Regions from separate parts of the Citrobacter sp. Marseille-Q6884 genome, predicted to be linked through region 1. Evidence: predicted binding sites of a transcription regulator. Region 1 holds the regulator's gene; each other region holds the start of a gene.
The links. Region 1 encodes Fur, which represses iron uptake genes when iron is present. Its sites were predicted from a motif close to ATAATAATGAGAACNACTATCAA; they were not measured.

Region 1 (7,434 bases):
CAGCTACAAATTTGATTTAGGCGGTAACCCGTTTACCACCAGCTATCAGTTCTACGGCGCGCGTGACAAAGTTGATGACCGCACCGTCAACAATATTTATGACGGTACGGCCTGGTTGCAGGCGTTGACCTTCGGCTACAAAGTGGCGGAAGTGGTTGACCTGCGTCTGGAAGGTACCTGGGTTAAAGCAGACGGGCAACAGGGCTACTTCCTGCAGCGTATGACGCCGACGTATGCGTCTTCAAACGGTCGTCTGGACGTGTGGTGGGATAACCGTTCTGACTTCAACGCCAACGGTGAAAAAGCGGTCTTCTTCGGCGCAATGTATGACCTGAAGAACTGGAACCTGCCTGGCTGGGCAGTGGGTGCTTCTTACGTTTACGCATGGGATGCTAAGCCATCGACCTGGCAGCTCAACCCGGACGCCTATTACGACAAAAACCGTACCATCGAAGAGTCCTCTTACAGCCTGGATGCGGTCTACACCCTGCAGGACGGTCGTGCGAAGGGCACTATGTTTAAACTGCACTTCACACAGTACGACAACCATTCAGATATTCCGAGCTGGGGCGGTGGTTACGGCAACATCTTCCAGGATGAGCGTGACGTGAAGTTCATCGTTATCGCGCCGTTCACTATCTTCTAATGCCAATCGCGGCAGGCCGGGTGCCTGCCGCATCGTTGAGGACTGTTCAATGAAAAAACTGCTACTCATCGCCGTGATGGCATCAGGTCTTGTGGCGTGTGCGCAATCCACGGCGCCGAAAGAAGATAGCCGTCTTAAAGAAGCCTACAGTGCCTGTATTAATACCGCACAGGGTTCGCCGGAGAAAATCGAGGCCTGTCAGAGTGTGTTGAACGTGCTGAAGAAAGAAAAGCAGCACCAGCAATTTGCTAACGAAGAAAGTGTCCGCGTACTGGATTACCAGCAGTGTATTCAGGCGACGCGTACGGGCAACGATCAGGCTGTCACGGCTGACTGTGACAAAGTCTGGCAGGAAATTCGCAGCAAGAACGCGGCTCAATAAGGCTCGTCGATTGATCGCTTAAAAAGACTCGTGTGACAGCGGGTCTTTTTTTATGCGCATAAAAAAAGCCAACCGGAGGGTTGGCCTTTCTGAATACATCACATTATTTTGCGTCGTGCGCATGCTCATCTTCGCGGCAATCACCTTCAGCACAGTGTCCGTAAAGATAGAGGCTATGGTTGGTTAAGCGAATACCATGTTTCGCTGCGATTTCACGCTGGCGCGCTTCGATAGAATCATCACTGAATTCGACCACTTTGCCACAGTCGAGGCAGATCAGGTGATCGTGATGATGTTGCTGAGTCAGTTCGAAGACGGATTTACCACCTTCAAAATTATGGCGGGTCACGATACCGGCATCATCAAATTGGTTCAGCACACGGTACACGGTCGCCAGACCAATTTCTTCACCCATATCGATCAGGCGTTTGTATAAGTCTTCCGCACTGACGTGATGGTTATCCGGTTCCTGAAGAACTTCCAGAATTTTTAAACGAGGAAGCGTTACTTTCAGGCCAGCCTTCTTTAATGCGGTATTGTTGTCAGTCATGCGGAATCTGTCCTGTAGCTAAACGGTTCACTTCATTAAAAGAAGTGACAGAAATTGCACTTGAGATAATGCGTATCATTATAGAACTGCCATGCCTAAATGAAAACTGCAAGTCTCTGGCAAATATTGTTAATCAAAACGTGGTATCGCCTACAAACACACTGTGCAATACCCCATTGGCATCCAGCCATTGTACAGGGTCAGGCGAAAAAGTTACAAATTTGTAGCAATTATTTTGATTGGTTTTATCTATTGATGCGGCGCAGATGAGTTTCTGCGCCGCATCAAATCAGGCGTTCAGGATTTCGTCGAGATGCAGTTCAGCAGAAATCTGTTTAACCCATTTTTCGACGCGTTCTGCAGTCAGTTCAGGCTGGCGATCTTCGTCGATAGCCAGACCAACAAAGTGGTCGTCATCCGCCAAACCTTTGGACGCTTCAAAGTGATAACCCGCCGTTGGCCAGTGACCGACGATGGTTGCGCCGCGCGGTTCAATAATGTCGCGAATAGTGCCTAACGCATCGCAGAAATATTCTGCGTAGTCTTCCTGGTCGCCGCAGCCAAACAGCGCAACCAGCTTACCGTTGAAATCAATGTCTTCGAGAGTCGGGAAGAAGTCATCCCAGTCACACTGCGCTTCACCGTAGTACCAGGTTGGGATGCCGAGCAGCAGAATGTCATACCCTTCCAGGTCTTCTTTGCTGCTTTTTGCAATGTCATGTACATCGGCAACGTCTTTACCAAGCTGTTTTTGAATCATTTTTGCGATGTTTTCGGTATTACCGGTGTCGCTGCCGAAAAAGATGCCAGTGATTGCCATGAGTAAAATAACCTCTTGAAACTTATTGAAATGGTGGTGGCGCAATGCCCACGGATACGGGCAATCATAGCAGAACAGGCTGGCATGCGGAAACAGCAAACACGCCGGACTGCACACTGTGCTACATGATTTATGATTTTAAGCAGAAATTCAGACTATGCCTGACCACGCAATGTGCTGAGTTGGTTCATCAGCATCTCTTCGATGAGTTCACTGCGACTCATGTTGCGCGCGTCTGCCAGATGATTCAAAGCGTCAACGGCGTCAGCGTTCAGCTTCAGTTCGACACGCTTAAGCCCGCGAACTTTGTCACGTTTAAGCTGATTACGTTTGTTAATACGTAACTGTTCATCACGCGAGAGCGGATTGGTTTTGGGTCGTCCCGGGCGACGCTCCTGCGCGAACAGATCTAATGTCGTACGGTCCGTTTGTTCTTTGGCCATGATCTTGGTGACTTCGGGGAAACAATCAGCCAGGCGTCTGCCCGGATGGATAGCGCGCCATCATACATCAGCAGGGGAGGCGCGCCAACGCCCACGCACGTAATCGCGCGCGGACGCTGAGTTTTTAATCAGTTGGCCTTATCCGCAAGATAACGACGTATTGCGCGTAATACCGCCTCCGGTTTTTCTGCATGCACCCAATGGCCTGCGCCGGCAATAACATGTGCTCGTGCCTGTGGGAATTGCGCCAGCAAGGGGGCACGGTACGCTTCAGTCACGTAAGGCGAGTTTCCGCCGGGGATAAACAGTGCCGGGTGATCCCATGCGGGTATCGTTTCCCAGCCCACAATATGGGGATACTGCTCCCACAGAACCGGGACATTAAAGCGCCATTCACCGTCAACAAAGGATTTCAACAGGAACTGGATCACGCCTTCTTCTTTCAGATGTTGGCGCATCACGCTTGCCGCTTGCTGGCGCGACGTGGCTTGTGCATCCGTCACGGCATTAATCGCCACGAAGATCTCATCGTGGCGGCGGACCTGATAGTCAACCGGCGCAATATCGATAGCGACCAGTTGATCAATACGTTCCGGCGCCAGCGCGGTTAACGCCATAACGGCTTTGCCGCCCATCGAGTGACCAATAAAAGTGGCTTTTTCGATGTTCTGCGCATCCAGCGTATCCAGCAGATCTTGCGCCATGGCCGGGTAATTCATCTCCGAAGAACGGGGCGAGAGACCATGATTTCGCATATCAACCTGGATGATATCGTGATCGACGACCAGATCGCGCGCCAGTATGCCCAGGTTGTCCAGGCTACCAAACAGGCCGTGAACCAGGACGATGGGAGAATTATTGTGCAGGTTTTGCGCAGATTGCGCTCGGATATTCAATTTCATGGCAAAGTTCTTTTTTTCACGCTATCGGGTTAGGGTATCATGTTGACCATTCTGCCACACGGCTGCAACAACTACGGTTTACTCCGAGTTTTGCAGGCCAACAGGCTCGACGCTATCCGCTGTTGGGATTTGCCTTTACACTGATCCCAGCAACTTGTATTCAGCCAAGACACCGCACTGGATTAAGATGAAAACGATTGAAGTTGATGATGAACTCTATAGCTATATTGCCAGCCACACCAAGCATATCGGCGAGAGCGCATCCGACATTTTACGGCGTATGTTGAAATTTTCCGCCGCATCACAGACAGCCACCCCGGTGGTAAAAGAAGTCCGCGCCGTGCAACCTGTTGTGGAAGCCAAGCCGGTCAACCCTGTTAAAGACAAAGTACGCGCTATGCGTGAACTGCTGCTTTCCGATGAATATGCGGAACAGAAAAAAGCAGTGAATCGCTTTATGCTGGTGCTGTCTACACTCTATTCACTGGATCAACACGCGTTTGCCGAAGCAACGGAATCGTTGCATGGCCGCACGCGCGTCTATTTTGCAGCGGATGAACAGACGCTGCTGAAAAATGGTAATCAAACCAAGCCGAAACACGTGCCAGGCACGCCGTATTGGGTGATCACCAACACGAATACCGGCCGTAAATGCAGCATGGTTGAACACATCATGCAGTCAATGCAGTTCCCGGCGGAACTGATTGAAAAGGTTTGCGGAACAATTTAATCCTTGCATTAGAAGGACCAGGCAATGGCAATCCACAACCGCGCAGGTCAACCGGCGCAACAGAGTGATTTGATTAACGTCGCCCAACTGACGGCACAGTACTATGTACTGAAACCTACAGCAGGGAATGCGGAGCACGCCGTTAAGTTCGGAACGTCCGGACATCGCGGCAGCGCAGGCCGTCACAGTTTTAACGAGCCGCATATTCTGGCTATCGCTCAGGCGATTGCTGAAGAACGTGCGAAAAACGGTATTACCGGCCCTTGCTATGTGGGCAAGGACACCCATGCGCTGTCTGAACCGGCATTTATCTCTGTGCTGGAAGTGCTGGCGGCGAACGGTGTTGATGTTATTGTGCAGGAAAATAACGGCTTCACGCCAACGCCTGCCGTGTCTAACGCAATCCTGGTCCACAACAAAAAAGGCGGTCCGCTGGCTGACGGTATCGTGATCACGCCGTCCCACAACCCGCCGGAAGATGGTGGGATTAAATACAACCCGCCAAACGGTGGTCCAGCGGATACCAACGTTACTAAAGTTGTGGAAGACAGAGCGAACGCGCTGTTGGCCGCAGACCTGAAGGGCGTGAAGCGTATTTCACTGGATGCGGCGCTGGCGTCGGGTCACGTGAAAGAGCAAGACCTGGTTCAGCCGTTTGTTGAAGGGCTGGCTGATATCGTTGATATGGCCGCGATTCAAAAAGCGGGTCTGACGCTGGGTGTTGATCCGCTGGGCGGTTCCGGTATCGAATACTGGAAACGCATTGCCGAGCACTACAAACTGAACCTGACGATTGTTAACGATCAGGTTGATCAGACATTCCGCTTCATGCATCTCGATAAAGACGGCGCGATCCGTATGGACTGCTCCTCCGAGTGTGCGATGGCAGGTCTGCTGGCGCTGCGTGATAAGTTCGATCTGGCCTTCGCGAATGACCCGGACTATGACCGTCACGGTATTGTGACGCCGGCTGGGTTGATGAATCCGAACCACTATCTGGCGGTAGCGATCAACTACCTGTTCCAGCATCGCCCGCAATGGGGTAAAGATGTTGCCGTGGGGAAAACGCTGGTTTCTTCCGCGATGATTGACCGTGTGGTGAATGATTTGGGCCGTAAGCTGGTTGAAGTGCCGGTGGGCTTTAAATGGTTCGTTGACGGCCTGTTCGACGGCAGCTTTGGCTTCGGCGGTGAAGAGAGCGCGGGCGCATCGTTCCTGCGTTTCGACGGCACGCCGTGGTCTACCGATAAAGACGGGATCATCATGTGCCTGCTGGCGGCGGAAATTACTGCCGTAACAGGTAAGAACCCGCAAGAGCACTACAATGAGCTGGCCGCACGTTTCGGCGCGCCGAGCTATAACCGTTTACAGGCTAGCGCGACCTCCGCGCAGAAAGCGGCATTGTCCAAACTCTCCCCGGAGATGGTCAGCGCCAGCACCCTGGCGGGTGACCCGATCACTGCGCGTCTGACTGCTGCGCCAGGAAACGGTGCATCGATTGGTGGCCTGAAAGTCATGACCGACAACGGTTGGTTTGCCGCGCGTCCGTCAGGTACTGAAGACGCCTACAAGATCTACTGCGAGAGTTTCCTCGGTGAAGAACATCGTAAGCAGATCGAAAAAGAAGCGGTTGAAATTGTCAGCGAAGTGCTGAAAAACGCGTAAACCGTAGGCCGGATAAACCGTTCGCGTCGTTATCCGGCAATGAAACAATAAAGACTTACTCCGCCGGATAACGTGTAAACGCTTATCCGGCTTTTTTTTAACGTCCTTTTAAGGCATAAACCGATACCCAATTCCGGTCTCGGTAATAAAGTGACGTGGGCGGGCCGGATCCAGTTCCAGTTTCTGGCGCAGGTGTCCCATATAAATTCGCAGGTAATGGCTGTGTTCGACGGCGTTTGGTCCCCATACCTGATTCAGTAACTGGCGTTGGGTCAGTACCTTTCCGGCATTGTTGAGAAGTACCACCAACAGGCGAAACTCAATCGGCGTCAGATGAATTTCTTCTTCACCTCGGTGAACCAGACGCGCCGCAATATCCACTTTCACATCGGAAAAATGCACAACGGGTTCAGGGGAGGGACCGCTGGCATGCCGGCGTAATGCCACGCGCAAACGTGCCTGCAACTCGCCAATACCAAACGGCTTACTGAGATAGTCATCTGCGCCCGCATCCAGCGCAGCGATTTTATCGCTCTCCTCGCTGCGAGCCGAAAGCACAATCACCGGGATTGCACTCCATTGTCGCAGGTCGCGAATAAAATCCGTACCGTCACCGTCTGGCAGGCCGAGATCGAGAATGATGAGGTCGGGTTTTCGCGTGGCGGCTTCCAGCAGACCGCGTTGGAGCGTCTCTGCTTCGTAAACGCGCAGCCCGTCGCCTTCCAGCGCGCTGCGCAGAAAGCGACGAATAGCCTGTTCATCTTCAACAATCAGTACGTTTGTCACATATCCTCATGAAATTCTTCAAGTTCAGGGGGCAATTCTTGTGGCAGTGTAACACGGAAACACGCGCCGCCCTGTGGTCGATTGTGGGCAGTAATAGTCCCGCCATGCACCTCCACAATGGCCTGACAAATGGCCAGCCCCAGCCCAACGCCGGGTACAGATGACTCTTTGTTTCCTCTGGAAAACTTGTCGAAGATTTGTTGTTCCAGGCCTGATGAAATACCCGGACCGTTATCCCAGACGTCGAGTAGCAGATGCTCACCTTCGACCTTCGCATCAATACCGATTCGTGCCTGCGGACCTGCGTATTTGACGGCGTTTTCCAGCAAATTAATCAGCACCCGTTCGAACAGTGGGCCATCAACGTGGATCAGCGTCAACGGCTCGGGAAGCGACAGATTAATCGGAGCCGCTAATCCGGGTTCCAGCATTTGCAGGGCGCTGCCAACGACCTCTTCCAGAGTTAACCACTCTTTCTTAAGATTAAAGCCGCCGGACTGAATTCGCGCC
Region 2 (7,434 bases), 1.7 Mb from region 1:
CGGAAATATGGATCATAGTAATGGCCTAATAGTTGACTATTTTACTTGGTTATAATACGCCCATCATCGAGGCTCTACAAGGTTCGACACAGGCACCATACCTGGACAGTCGCCGCGCCGTTGCGTAAAAGCAGCTGCGCGATTTCCGCGACGGTACTTCCGGTAGTGACGACATCATCCACAATAACCATATGGAGTCCCTGTACGGGCAATTCAAGGCGAAAGGCGTTTTTCAGGTTTCGTTTGCGTAATCGGGCGCTGAGATGATGCTGTGTAGCGGTAGCCCGAATCCGCGTGACTGCCTGTTTGTCCCAGTCACACGCCAGCCAGTGAGCTAATGGGCGGCACAGCAAATCGCTTTGATTAAATCCTCTGCGCCAGTGCCGTCTCTGCCAGAGTGGGACGCTGACGAGCCTGTCTGGTTGAGGGAGAGGATGCGTTTGCCGAGCCTGGAGCACCTCCAGCAACAAGAGACGTGAGAGGGCGGCGGCAATTTCGCTGCGGCGGGAAAACTTCAGTTGGTGGATAAGTCCACTCAGCGGAGGAGCATAGTCGCTGACAGTAATCAGTCGTTGCCAAGGCGGCGGCTTTTGCAGACATCGACCGCAGGGAAGGGCTGTGTGAGCCGCAGGGAGCCCGCATTGTGGACACAGATTGACATGGCGTCGCGTTGCGCGTGTACAGACGGAACAAATTCCCCAATGCCCTAGCATTAGCGGCATTCGGCATAGCCAGCACAATCCCGGTACTGTTAGCATAGAACTCTCCTTCATGGGCAAAAGAGAACAGTAACGGATGAATGATATTTGGTGGCAGACCCGTGGTGCGGGAAATTGTCATCTTGTGCTGCTGCACGGATGGGGACTGAATGCGGAAGTATGGCATTGCATAAGTGAGGAACTTAGCTCGCATTTTACGTTACATCTAGTCGATCTGCCTGGATTTGGTCGTAGTCAGTGGTTTGGCGCCATGCCGCTTGAGGAAATGGCGGAGCGTGTTTTACAACAGGCGCCGGAGAAAGCGATCTGGTTGGGCTGGAGTCTGGGCGGGCTGGTGGCGAGTCAGGTGGCATTAACCCATCCTGCACGAGTACAGGCGCTGGTGACGGTGGCATCTTCGCCATGCTTTAGCGCGCGTGACGAGTGGCCGGGGATTAAGCCGGACGTTCTGGCAGGATTTCAGCAACAGCTTAGCGAAGACTTCCAGCGCACCGTAGAGCGTTTTCTGGCGTTGCAAACCATGGGCACGGAAACCGCGCGTCAGGATGCGCGTGCGTTGAAGAAAACGGTACTGGCATTACCGATGCCGGAGGTTGCGGTGCTGAATGGCGGGCTGGAGATCCTGAAAACGGTTGATTTGCGTGAGCCGCTCTGCGCATTAACGATGCCTTTCCTGCGTTTGTACGGATATCTCGACGGACTGGTTCCGCGCAAAGTGGTACCGCTGCTGGATGCCTTGTGGCCGCAGAGCGAATCGTTGGTATTTGCTAAAGCCGCACATGCGCCGTTTATCTCGCATCCAGCGGAGTTCTGCCAGGCGCTGGTGGCGTTGAAGCAACAGTTATAGCGCCGTGACTTGCCCGGTGGCACGAAGCATACCGGGCCAGACATTAATGCCTTTTTGCCATCAGCTCTTCAGCGGAAAGCCCCGTGACTCTGAGAATGGTCAGTCTGTCGATACCGTCAGCCAGCATGGTTGCGGCAATGCGTAGCGCTTCTTCCCGTTTACCTTGTTGCAAGCCCTCCTGTATCCCTTGCCGTAGACCTTTCTGCAACCCTTTCTTTAACCCCTCCTGTAGCCCATTCATATGCCCTTCCTGACGTAATCTTTCAGCGATAGTCATCAGTCTCTCCTTGTGTTGAGGTAAGCGTCTGGCCACTTCATGCATAAACGCTCTGAAACGCGCGGTGTCGCCAGCCTGAATCATGTAATTAAACAGAGCTTTCAACTGGTTGTCATTAGCGTCTCCCTTAACAAGCAGGACGGCCAGTTTCTCCACCAAACCCATCAGATCGCGTTTCCGGATATGTTTTTGGATCAGTTCCAACAATGCTATACGGCGATGTTGCATGATTTCGTCATCAGGCATAACCGTGATATCTACCAGTGGAAAGGCGGTGGCATAAAGTTGTCTGGCTGCTTCCGGGTCGTCAAACTTGTCCAGCCAGCACAAGGAATAGGGATAGGGGCTGGCGGTACCGTGATAAAAAAGCAGGGGTATCACCAGCGGCAATTTCTTATGGCCTGCATCAAGATGTCGCTGCATGACTGCAATGGCATAACGCATCAGACGAAACGCCATATGCGCATCTGCGGTGCTCTGATGTTCGATAACGGTGTAAATGTAGCCATCGCCTTCGCGGGTTTTCAGCGACCACAACACATCGGAATAGTGCGCACGCAAATCGTCTTCAATAAAACTGCCTGATCCCAGTTTCAGTGTCTTCAGGTCACACAGAATACGTAAAGCATCCGGAAGATGGAGTTGCAAAAAATCTTGCGCGGTAGCCGGATGGCTCAGAAATGTTTTGAAAATTGCGTCATGTGGTGTTGCTGTGGCGTCAGTATTCATGGCGATCCGTCACCTGAAGAACAAGATGACGAGACTTTACTTGCAAGGGAAAGGGGAAGCATCCCCGTATTGTGAACAATGCGTAGCGGACCGGAGGATAAATCTGTTTTGCTGAAACCGCGCCTTTCTTGTGGAACCGACTACGCAAAACGACGGATGGTCAGGGTGGTGGCCGGATAAGCACAACGTCATCCGGCCAGTCACGAGAATTAGCGTAAAGCCCACCACTCGCGCAGACAGGCTTTACCTTCGGGGCAGCTTTTGCAGCTGCCAGAAAGACACCCGTCGGCGTCTTCCTGAATACGCACGGCTTTACCCATCTTCTCTAGCTGACATAGCATGGCGTCGATCATCGGCTGCGGGGTCTGCAGCGTATGGCTGATTTGCGTCGCCTCCATACGCCCCCGCAGAGCCAGTAAATCACGAACCTGTATAAGCGATGCCATCTCTCATCACCCTAGTGGCAATCGCCAGTGGTGCTGGCGCAGCAGGAGCCTGGCGTTTTATTGGTCGCCAGCAGTTCGATATCCACGCGGCTACGGGCGCGGCGTAGCAGACCCAGTACCACGATGTTAAACAGAATGACGGCTAAAATGCAGACCAGACTGTAGGTCGGGTGCGCTTTGTAGCTGACTGCCTGATAAAACAGCGTTGACAGCGAGTAAGCGATGTTCAGGCCCCACAGAATGGAGAAGCCCATCCAGCCACGGCTCGATTCACGCGCGATGGCGCCCATGACCGAAATGCACGGGACATACAGCAGAACGAAAATCAGGTAGCTGTACGCAGCGGCGGCGCTGCCAAATTTCTCGCCCATCACGCCCATTGCGCCCGTTGCCATCTCACCGTCACCTTTGCTGGCTTCGATAGGGTTGGCCAGAACGCTGAGGCTGAAGGTGTCTTTCAGGCTTTGCCAGGTTTCATCCACAGCGCTTGCCAGTTCGTCACCGAGATGGAAATCTGCCGGGTTGAACTCTTCTTCCTGAATATTTTCCGCGGTATAGAGGGTATTCAGCGTACCGACAACCACTTCTTTTGCCATCGCACCCGTGAACAGACCCACGGTTGCCTGCCAGTTATCTTCGTGTACACCAATCGGTTTGAAGACTGGGGTGATAACGCGGCTGACGGAGGCCAGCGCAGAATCGTTGATGTTATCGACGATTTTCCCACTGAGTGAGAAACTGTTAAACGCGCTGAGGAAAATGCTGACGATGATAATGACTTTACCGGCGCGCATGACAAAACCTTTCAGGCGTTGCCAGGTCTGAATAATCAGGCTTTTAATGTGTGGAACGTGGTAGACCGGCAGCTCCATCACAAACGGTGTTGCTTCACCACGCATGATGGTGTGTTTGAGCATCAGACCGGTGAGGACAGCCATCACGATACCCAGCACATACAGCGAGAAGACCGCCAGCGCGCCGTTCTGCCCAAAGAATGCGGCGGCGAATACGGCAAAGATCGCCAGACGTGCGCCGCAGGACATAAACGGCGCCATCATGATGGTCATCAGGCGTTCACGCGGGGCGTCCAGCGTACGGGCACCCATCACCGAAGGTACGTTACAGCCGAAGCCGACAATCAGCGGTACAAACGATTTACCCGGTAACCCCAGCGCCTGCATCAGACGGTCCATTACAAAGGCTGCACGCGCCATATAGCCGGAGTCTTCGAGGAAGGAGAGGAACAGATACATCATACCGATCTGCGGAACCAGCGGCAGCACGGTGTTGATCCCGCCGCCAAGACCCTGCGCCAGGAAGATGGTTAACCAGTCCGGGAAGTGCAGCGTATAACCAATCCACTGAATACCATGAATAAAGAGTGCCACGGAGCCGACATCAAATAACGGCTGCAGTGCGCCGCCAATGTTGATGGCAAGCAGGAACATCAGGTACATCACGAACAGGAAAATCGGCAGACCGAGGAAACGGTTAAGGACGATTTTATCGACCGCAGTGGTAAAGCGGCTGGGCTCTGCGGTCAGCGTGTTGCTCACGGTGTCGCAAATCGCGGCGATACACTGGTAACGCGCATCGGCAATATGCAGCGCCGGGTCGTCCATTGTTTCATTCAGGCGCGCAATCGCGCCATCCAGATTTTGCGCCGCCTCACCTGCATAGGCACGACTGTAGATATCACCTTCCAGCATTTGCAGGCCAAGCCAGCGGCGCTGTTGCAGCGGCATCTCTTTCGCCATCGCTTCGGCGAGTGACTCAGCCTCACGCAGCAGCGGCTGGGCATAATGAACCAGCTCGACGGTGTCGTTTTCTTTATAGCGATCGATAGCCAGCTTCAGCGCTTCGATCCCGCGACCGCGGGTAGAGACCAGCGGAACCACCGGGCAGCCAAGGCGAGCGGAAAGGGCGTCGATATCAATGCGAACTTGCTGCTTCTCAGCAATGTCCAGCATGTTTAGGGCGACGATGCACGGAATACCCAGTTCGAGCAGTTGCAGCGTCAGGTAGAGATTACGTTCAAGGTTTGAGGCATCGACAACGTTGATAAGCAGGTCGGCGTCGCCACTCAAAATATAGTGGCAGGCAATCTGCTCATCGAGTGAGGTCTGCGATGAGATAGTTGTCAGTGAATAGGTGCCAGGTAAATCCACCAGCGTGACCTGATGGTCCGTCGTCGCAAAGTGACCTTCTTTACGCTCCACGGTGACGCCAGCCCAGTTGCCCACACGCTGGCGCGCACCGGTAAGCTGATTGAATAAGGTTGTCTTGCCGGAATTAGGATTACCAATTAAACCAATGGTTAGTTTTTTCATTTTTATAGACTCACTGTATTAACAGGAAACCGCTTCCACTTCTAATAACGCCAGATCCTTTTTACGCAATACCAGACTTACGCGGCGTGTTTCAATGTGGATGGGATCGCCCAACGGTGCGACGCGCACTACATTGAATGAAGAGCCTGGCAACATGCCGAGCGACAAGAGTTTTTGACGGTACGCCGGACTGATTTCACGAGCAAAACCGGTAATTTTCCACGCAGTGTCTGGAGTGAATTGCATAGGGACCTACTTATATCTCGCTAACTGGATGATTTCCTCATGAAGAGACATGAGACCAGATGATTCGCCAACGAAGGAAAGAGTAAATAATCAACAAAACAATGATAATGAGAATGGTTTCTATCATCAATAGATTAAATGTGACGGAATGTAGGATTGGATAATAATTTAAGCCAATATTGATATGCCTCAACATTTATTCTGGTTTGCAGTGAATGTTTTAAGGCAGGAATTATTGACGTTCTTAATGTTTAATTAAGGTTTCACCTGTTAACGGTGTGAAAATTAATTGTGTTGTTGCTCGTTGTGCAATTAAATAACCGATTCAATTTTCTGCATTATTTAATTGTTAACTTTAAATGACGTTAACCCGTGTCGCCGGCTATATTGCGGAATGGCGAGAGGGATGCTTTTCCGGCCTACGGTCAAACATCGCCCCAGGCCGGAGAAAACACGATAGTGTGTTAGCGTTTTTTACCCATTGCCGCTGCCAGCGCATCCATCATGGCGCTGTTGCCAGCAGGTTGAGTATCACGCCCGCGTGGTTTTGCCGCTTTTGCTGCCGCCGGGCGGTTGCCCTGAGCGCGATCATTACCCCCACCGCTACGACGAGCATTGGTTTCATCCGGTTGCTCGTCCAGACGCATCGTCAGGGCGATACGTTTACGTGGCAGGTCCACTTCCAGCACTTTCACCTTCACAATGTCGCCTGCTTTCACCACCGTGTGGGGATCTTCGACGAATTTATTCGACAATGAAGAGATATGCACCAGACCGTCCTGGTGAACGCCGATATCAACAAACGCGCCGAAGTTGGTGACGTTGGTGACCGCGCCTTCCAGAATCATGCCTGGCAGCAGATCGTTCATGGTTTCCACGCCATCAGCGAACTGTGCGGTTTTGAACTCAGGACGTGGGTCACGGCCCGGTTTTTCCAGCTCTTTGATGATGTCGGTCACCGTTGGCACCCCGAAGCGCTCGTCGGTAAAATCGGACGCTTTCAGATTGCGCAGTTCATTGCTGTTGCCCATCAAGTCACGCAGCGACTGTTCGGTTGCCGCCAGAATACGTTCCACAATGGGATAGGCTTCCGGGTGAACGGTGGAAGCATCCAGCGGGTTATCGCCGTGGTTGATGCGCAGGAAGCCCGCACACTGTTCGAAGGCTTTGGGTCCCAGACGGCTGACTTTCAGTAATTGCTGACGGTTCTGGAACTGACCGTTCTCATCACGCCAGGCAACGATGTTTTGTGCCATCATGCGGGTCATGCCTGCAACGCGTGTCAACAGCGGCACGGAGGCGGTATTCAGGTCTACGCCGACGGCGTTTACGCAGTCTTCCACCACCGCATCCAGCTTACGGGCGAGCTGGGTCTGGCTGACATCGTGCTGATACTGGCCCACACCGATAGATTTTGGATCGATTTTCACCAGTTCAGCCAGCGGGTCCTGCAGACGGCGGGCGATCGACACCGCGCCACGCAGTGAAACGTCGAGATCCGGGAATTCCTGTGCCGCCAGTTCTGAAGCGGAGTACACCGATGCCCCGGCTTCGCTGACGATCACTTTTTGTGCGGTAACTTTCGGGAACTGTTTTTGCACATCCAGGAAGAAGCGCTCGGTCTCGCGGGACGCGGTACCGTTACCGATCGCGACCAGCTCAACGTTGTGTTTTTCACACAGAGCTGCAACGGCAACGGCGGCTTTGGCAGCCTGACCGGTGTGCGGATAGATGGTGTCAGTCGCAACCAGTTTACCGGTGCCATCGACAACCGCGACTTTAACACCGGTACGCAGACCGGGATCGAGACCCATTGTTGCGCGTAACCCTGCTGGAGCCG
Region 3 (7,434 bases), 2.2 Mb from region 1:
CGCTCATCCAATGCTGCATAGTGCAATAATAAAGGCGCATTAATTTTAGGGACATCTGACGCGGGCACCTGACGGCCATAAAAAGGAACCGCACAAGCCAGTTCAGGGAAAGCGACAGCCGCGGCATTCGATACGCCGCCACCGTAGCAAAATCCGGTGATACCGACCTTTCCTGTCGCGGTTGGAAAACGCTGCATAAACTCAATCGCCGCAAAAAAGTCGTTCATCAGTTTTACGGGATCAACCTGCTGCTGCAACTCCCGGCCTTTATCATCATTCCCCGGATAACCACCAACCGAGCTTAATCCATCCGGTGCGAGAGCAATATACCCCGCCTTCGCTACCCGACGTGCAACATCCTCAATATACGGATTCAACCCGCGGTTTTCGTGTACGACAACCACGGCAGGTACTTTCCCTGTCACGTTCACGGGTTTCACCAGATAACCCCGCACATCGCCATGTCCCTCAGGTGATGGGTAAGTAATGTATTCAGCCAGAATATCAGGATCGGTAAATTCCACCTGAACCGCCTGGGCATAATTCGGTTTCAACATATTGAATAATGCCAGCGCCGTCATGCCGCCAACCGCATATTTCGCAGCAAGATTGAGGAACTCACGTTTCGATATTTTGCCGTGCGCGTAATAGTCATAGTAATCGAGTAATTCCTGCGGAAAATCTTTGGCGGTCAAACGCGGCATCGCTTCACTCCTGTTTGATGTTTTTTTAATCAAAGCACAGCGGCCTGTTTTTGCCCAGTTTTTCATCCCAGTGTGACCTGGTGAACGGGATATTCATCACCAACCCGCTAGAATAGAAACGTTGTTTCGAAATTCACCTGCACTAAGGAGATCTCATGGCCTGGTTTGCCAACCCTGAACGTTATGAGCACATGCTCTATCGCTACTGCGGTCGCAGCGGTTTACGTTTGCCCGCGCTGTCGCTGGGTTTATGGCACAGTTTTGGACACGTTCAAGCATTAGATTCACAGCGTGCCCTGCTGCGCAAAGCATTTGATTTGGGGATCACCCATTTTGATTTAGCCAATAACTACGGACCGCCTCCGGGCAGCGCAGAAGAGAATTTTGGCCGATTACTGCGCGAGGATTTTGCACAGTATCGTGACGAATTGATCATCTCCACCAAGGCAGGCTATGACATGTGGCCGGGCCCGTATGGTTCTGGCGGATCGCGTAAGTACCTGATCGCCAGCCTCGACCAGAGCCTGAAACGGATGGGGATTGATTACGTCGATATCTTCTATTCTCACCGCGTCGATGAAAACACGCCAATGGAAGAAACCGCCGCTGCGCTGGCTCATGCCGTACAAAGCGGCAAAGCGTTGTATGTCGGCATTTCGTCCTATTCACCTGAACGTACCCAACAAATGGCCGACCTGCTGCGGGAATGGAAAATCCCCCTGTTGATCCACCAACCCTCTTACAACCTGCTTAACCGCTGGGTAGACAGTAGCGGCCTGCTGGATACGCTGGAATCCAACGGCATGGGCTGTATTGCCTTCACGCCACTGGCTCAGGGTTTGCTGACGGGGAAATACCTCAATGGCATCCCGGAAGGTTCTCGCATGCAACGCGAAGGGAAAAAAGTCCGTGGGCTGACGGAGAATATGTTGTCAGAAGAGAATCTCAACAGCCTGCGTTTGCTTAATGAGATGGCGCAACAGCGTGGACAATCGATGGCGCAGATGGCGTTAAGCTGGTTACTGAAGGATAACCGGGTAACGTCAGTGTTGATTGGTGCCAGCCGCCCTGAGCAACTGGAAGAAAACGTTCAGGCATTGCACAACCTGACGTTCAGTGCCGAAGAACTGGCGCAGATCGATAAACACGTCGCCGATGGTCAGCTTAATCTGTGGCAGGCCTCATCAGACAAATAAACGTTATTCGGTAACATTGTGCCGGGGAGCGGCGTTGCCGCCCCGGCCAGAGTGAGATGAGACCTTAAACGTCTTGCGCCGTAATCTGTGGCCGCTGGTAATCCGGCCACACCAGGGCGACAAGTGTGGGATACGCTTCCAGACTGAACTCTCTGAAGCATTGGCGTAAATTGAGGACATCCAGATCGGCGTGTGGGACTTTCTCGCCGCTCAGACAGCGTTTTTTGATATTGTCGTAATACTTATAGACCGCAGAATTCAGATCGCTACAGCGCCGTTGCGCATCGAATAACCCTGGTGTTTCATTCAACTCCACCATTGTCATGCGCTTTATCGTCGAGTGGATAAAATCGATATATTCATGATTAACTCGCCAGTACCAAACCGGGGTGATCGAATTCATCAGGACTGCAAAATGATCTTCTCCCTCTTCTTTACTAAGCGTTTCAGATTGATTTACGGATGTACGGCTCTGCGCATTTTGGTTTTTATTTGCACTGCGCATCAGGAAAAGCACCCCGCCGGTAAGCAATAGCAGGGTAATAACAGAATAAAATATACTGTTCATGTACTGGCTCCATTTTTTTTGATTTTAAAATTACGCCATGCTATTGTCAACGCGACCTCTCTTATTAAAAACATCCCCTTACTGGCAGCAAAGGATATATCAACATGCTTCCCGAGCATCTTGTTCCCTCTCGTTTTCATTTATCCTCATCCCCGAATACAAATAATAACGCAGAAAATAGTGAAAATTTGACTCAGGGAAAGAAAGCGTTAAGCGATTATGAAGCTGATATTTTTATTAGCTCCACATCGACTGGCCAGCCGCGAAACATGTTATTCGATGAATGTGACCGTCATTTAAAAGAACGTCTTTTTTGTGCAGCAAAAATCGAATCCTTCGCTCGCTTGCTAAATACTCTGCAGGCGGAGGGGGACATTAACGCGCAAGAATTAAGTGAAATTTTGGCCCTGAAAACAGCGATGATAAATGAACAAGGCAATAAAATTTGGCTTAATTTAATTACGCGTGAATCGAATGCCCCCATTTTTTATTCTCTGGAACAGAAATAAAATGAAAGATGTTGAGGATAATAATGTTTATTTGGCTTTAGATAACCACAAAAGTGATGAATTTGTCTTAAAGCAAAATCTAGCCGTGTTAATCGCGAATAAAAACGCAACGCTGGAGAGCGTAGCCCAGGAAATGGGCTCAATACCCGCAGCGCTGGTGCGAATGAAATGGCAAAACCGCCGGGAAATCTATGCCCTGCAGGCGAAAGAAGAGATTTACGGAGCCGCTATAGAAGCCATCATGGCCCGACAACCAGAGTTACGTGACAAAATGATGGCCCGCCTGGAAAGTACGTACCAACATATACTCGCACGCGAAACGGCCACATTGCGCCTGACACGCAAGTTGTCTGAAGGGAGCTACGAAGCCACCAGAATCACCGCTGTCGCACTGGACGAGAACAGGCAGAGCAAGGAATAGCGAAGGGAAAAACAGCAGAAGTGAGAAGCCGGGTAAGGTGACAAGCACCACCCGGCAACGGCAATTATTTCGCTTTTACGACTTCTTCACCCACCAGTCCAATTTTCAGGAATCCAGCCTGGTGCAGCGAATCCATGACTTTCATCATCGTTTCATAGTCAACGGTCTTATCGGCACGGAAGAAGATAGTGGTATCTTTCTTCCCTTCCGTCAGCGCGTTTAATTCGCTGATCATGGTTTCATCTGTCACCTGATTGTTGCCAATAAACATAGAGTTATCAGCTTTAACTGACAGATAAACCGGTTTTTCCGGACGCGGTTGCGGTGTGCTGGTGGAGGCAGGGAGATTCACCTTCACATCCACGGTTGCCAACGGCGCAGCCACCATAAAGATAATCAATAAAACCAGCATGACGTCGATAAACGGCGTCACGTTGATTTCGTGCATTTCACCGTTATCGTCCAGGTTTTCATTAAAACTCATTGCCATGGAACATTATCCTACACGTAATTTCTGCGCAGCGCGTACCGGATGCGCAGCAGCACTTGCGCTCAGGTCCAGATCACGGCTTTGCAGCAACAGCACCTGCGCCGCGACATCGCCCAGCATCGCTTTATAGCTACCAATCTGACGTGCGAAAATGTTGTAAATGACAACTGCAGGAATTGCCGCAACCAGACCAATCGCAGTCGCTAACAGCGCTTCTGCAATACCCGGTGCCACAACGGCCAGGTTAGTCGTTTGCGTTTGAGCAATACCGATGAAGCTATTCATGATGCCCCATACCGTACCGAACAGCCCAACAAAAGGAGAGATTGCCCCAATTGTCGCCAGGTAGCCATTACCACGCCCCATCTGACGCCCCACGGCGGCAACACGACGCTCCAGACGGAATCCGGTACGCTCTTTAATCCCTTCGTTATCATCACTGCCTTCAGACAGTTCCAGTTCGTTCTGCGCTTCGTTAATCAACAACGCGCCCAGGCTTTTGCCATCGAATCCAGCGGCAATCTCACTTGCCATTTCTAAAGAGCGGGCATCAGCCAGCATTTGCTGTTCACGCTTAAGGCGGCGCTTCTGGGTAAAGAACTCAAGGCTCTTACTAAAGAAGATCGCCCAGGTGACCACTGACGCCAAAATCAGCCCAATCATCACGCACTTAACCACGATATCGGCGTGCTGATACATACCCCAGACGGAAAGATCCGTCTGCATCAAATTATTACCCACTCTGTATCTCCAGGACGCAAATCACAAAATCTGAGCGTAATCATATCAAAACGACGTCGAATTGATAGTCGTTCTCATTACTATTTACATAGTGCCGCACCTTTGGTTTCTTTTCCTTGCGCTTACGCAGTAAAAAAGTCACCAGAATCATTTTGAGATTATTTTCTTCTTTATGGCGATTCTGCAGGATGCATCCTCCTGGATTCATGGTAGTTTAGACATCCAGACGTATAAAAACAGGTAATACAACATGGCAGACAAGCATCTTGAGACCAAACTCGTTCACGCAGGACGCAGTAAAAAGTACACGCTGGGCTCCGTTAACAGTGTGATCCAACGCGCTTCTTCACTGGTATTTGAATCCGTGGAGGCCAAAAAGCAGGCCACGCATAACCGCGCGAACGGCGCGCTCTTCTATGGTCGTCGCGGAACGCTTACCCATTTCTCACTCCAGGAAGCCATGTGCGAACTGGAAGGCGGTGCGGGTTGTGCCCTTTTTCCCTGTGGCGCGGCCGCCGTTGCCAACACGATTCTGGCTTTTGTTGAACACGGCGATCATGTCTTGATGACGAACACCGCCTATGAACCCAGTCAGGATTTCTGCACAAAAATTCTTGGCAAGCTTGGCGTGAGCACGGGCTGGTTCGATCCCTTGGTTGGCGCCGATATAGTGAAATATATCCAACCGAACACTAAAGTGGTTTTTCTGGAATCACCTGGCTCCATCACCATGGAAGTACATGATGTGCCTGCAATTGTGTCTGCCGTAAGAAGCGTGGCGCCTGATGCCATCATCATGATTGATAACACCTGGGCTGCCGGCGTACTGTTCAAAGCATTGGATTTTGATATCGACATTTCTATCCAGGCGGGCACCAAATACCTGATTGGTCATTCCGATGGCATGGTAGGTACGGCGGTCGCCAATGCGCGTTGCTGGGATCAATTGCGTGAGAACGCTTATCTGATGGGGCAAATGCTGGACGCAGATACCGCTTACATGACCAGTCGCGGCTTACGCACGTTGAGTGTTCGCTTGCGTCAGCATCATGAAAGTAGCCTGCAAGTGGCTGAGTGGCTGGCAAACCATCCACAGGTCGCCCGCGTGAATCACCCTGCGCTCCCCGGCAGTAAAGGCCACGAATTCTGGAAACGCGATTTTACCGGCAGCAGCGGCCTGTTCTCGTTTGTACTGAATAAGAAGCTGAACCATGAGGAACTGGCGGCTTATCTGGATCACTTTAGCCTGTTCAGCATGGCCTATTCCTGGGGCGGTTTTGAATCACTGATTCTGGCAAACCAACCTGAACACATCGCAGCCATCCGCCCGGAAGGTGAGGTGGATTTCAGCGGAACGCTCATTCGTCTGCACATTGGTTTAGAGAATGTTGACGATCTGATTGCGGATTTAGCCGCAGGATTCTCGCGAATCGAGTAATATTGCTGCAGGTGGACATATATGCAGACACTTCTGGTGGAAAAGTCTGCAATTGTTGCGTCCGGGATCAAGGCATCCCGGACAATTCAGGAGTACAATCGCCACATAAACGCTGTTCCACAGGAAAGTCCATGGTAGTCATTCAAGATATAATCTCCGCGCTCTGGCAGCATGATTTTGCCGCGCTGGCGGATCCGCATGTTGTAAGCGTTGTGTACTTTGTGATGTTTGCCACACTGTTTTTAGAAAATGGCCTGCTGCCCGCCTCCTTTTTACCCGGAGACAGCCTGCTATTACTGGCAGGAGCACTGATCGCGCAGGACGTAATGAGCTTTTTACCTACCATCGCTATTCTGACGGCCGCAGCCAGCCTGGGCTGTTGGTTGAGCTACATTCAGGGACGCTGGCTGGGCAACACACGTACGGTGAAGGGCTGGCTGGCGCAATTACCCGAGAAATACCATCAGCGTGCGACCTGTATGTTTGACCAACATGGTCTGGTGGCGCTACTCGCCGGGCGTTTCCTGGCATTTGTACGCACCCTGCTGCCGACCATGGCGGGGATCTCAGGTCTGCCTAACCGTCGCTTCCAGTTTTTTAACTGGCTGAGCGGACTGCTGTGGGTCACGGTGGTCACCAGCTTTGGCTACGCGCTTAGCATGATCCCATTCGTTAAACGTCATGAAGATCAGGTCATGACTTTTTTGATGATCCTGCCACTTGCCCTGTTAACCGCAGGCCTGCTGGGAACCTTATTCGTGGTGATTAAAAAAAAATGCTGTAGTGCCTGAGCCACAGCGTTTACAGGCCGGATAAAGCGCCACAGCGTCGCCATCCGGCCCGCATTTAACTCCCCTGCATCGTCCGAATTCTTGCCGCATCCTCCCCTGGCGTCACGCCAAAGTAACGCTTGAACTCACGACTGAATTGCGAAGCGCTCTCGTAGCCGACCCGCATTGCCGCCGCACTGGCCTTCATGCCGTCGTGAATCATCATCATCCGCGCCTTATGCAGGCGATAGCTCTTCAGATACTGCAGCGGCGAGGTACTGGTCACCGATTTGAAATTATGATGAAACGCCGACACGCTCATATTGGCTTCCGCCGCCAGTTGCTCGACGCTGAGGTTCTCGGTGTACTTGTTTTCAATTCGCTTTAACACGCGGCTGATCAAACTGAAATGCGTCTGGCGACTGACCAATGCCAGCAATGCGCCGCCGCGCGGGCCGGTCAGGACGTGATAAAGGATCTCGCGGATAATCTGTTTACCCAGAATACGCGCATCCAGCGGCCGCTCCATCACATCCAGTAAACGTTCCGCAGCACAAAGAATTTCGTCCGAAAGCGTGGCAGAGTTGATCCCGCTCG

Region 2: the regulator Fur is predicted to act here: its motif matches at 5,696-5,718, upstream of feoA (ferrous iron transporter A).
Region 3: the regulator Fur is predicted to act here: its motif matches at 4,691-4,713, upstream of exbB (tol-pal system-associated acyl-CoA thioesterase).

What each region holds. Positions count from the first base shown of each region.
Region 1 is NZ_CAMDRE010000001.1:2,565,448-2,572,881, forward strand. It holds gene chiP (chitoporin ChiP) at 1-646, shown strand, start outside; gene chiQ (ChiQ/YbfN family lipoprotein) at 696-1,028, shown strand; gene fur (ferric iron uptake transcriptional regulator) at 1,132-1,578, opposite strand; gene N7268_RS12075 (ryhB-regulated fur leader peptide) at 1,571-1,657, opposite strand; gene fldA (flavodoxin FldA) at 1,868-2,398, opposite strand; gene ybfE (LexA regulated protein) at 2,554-2,841, opposite strand; gene ybfF (esterase) at 2,970-3,743, opposite strand; gene seqA (replication initiation negative regulator SeqA) at 3,931-4,473, shown strand; gene pgm (phosphoglucomutase (alpha-D-glucose-1,6-bisphosphate-dependent)) at 4,498-6,138, shown strand; gene kdpE (two-component system response regulator KdpE) at 6,247-6,924, opposite strand; gene kdpD (two-component system sensor histidine kinase KdpD) at 6,921-7,434, opposite strand, start outside.
Region 2 is NZ_CAMDRE010000001.1:816,184-823,617, reverse strand. It holds gene nfuA (Fe-S biogenesis protein NfuA) at 1-16, opposite strand, end outside; gene gntX (DNA utilization protein GntX) at 75-758, opposite strand; gene bioH (pimeloyl-ACP methyl ester esterase BioH) at 796-1,566, shown strand; gene N7268_RS04005 (Rpn family recombination-promoting nuclease/putative transposase) at 1,610-2,572, opposite strand; gene feoC ([Fe-S]-dependent transcriptional repressor FeoC) at 2,782-3,018, opposite strand; gene feoB (Fe(2+) transporter permease subunit FeoB) at 3,030-5,348, opposite strand; gene feoA (ferrous iron transporter A) at 5,367-5,594, opposite strand; gene N7268_RS03985 (Tex family protein) at 6,059-7,434, opposite strand, start outside.
Region 3 is NZ_CAMDRE010000001.1:408,203-415,636, forward strand. It holds gene yghX (YghX family hydrolase) at 1-704, opposite strand, end outside; gene N7268_RS01800 (aldo/keto reductase) at 860-1,900, shown strand; gene N7268_RS01805 (ESA_00282 family adhesion-associated protein) at 1,965-2,468, opposite strand; gene N7268_RS01810 (hypothetical protein) at 2,573-2,977, shown strand; gene N7268_RS01815 (cytoplasmic protein) at 2,979-3,398, shown strand; gene exbD (TonB system transport protein ExbD) at 3,463-3,888, opposite strand; gene exbB (tol-pal system-associated acyl-CoA thioesterase) at 3,895-4,629, opposite strand; gene metC (cystathionine beta-lyase) at 4,880-6,067, shown strand; gene yghB (DedA family general envelope maintenance protein YghB) at 6,199-6,858, shown strand; gene N7268_RS01840 (AraC family transcriptional regulator) at 6,914-7,434, opposite strand, start outside.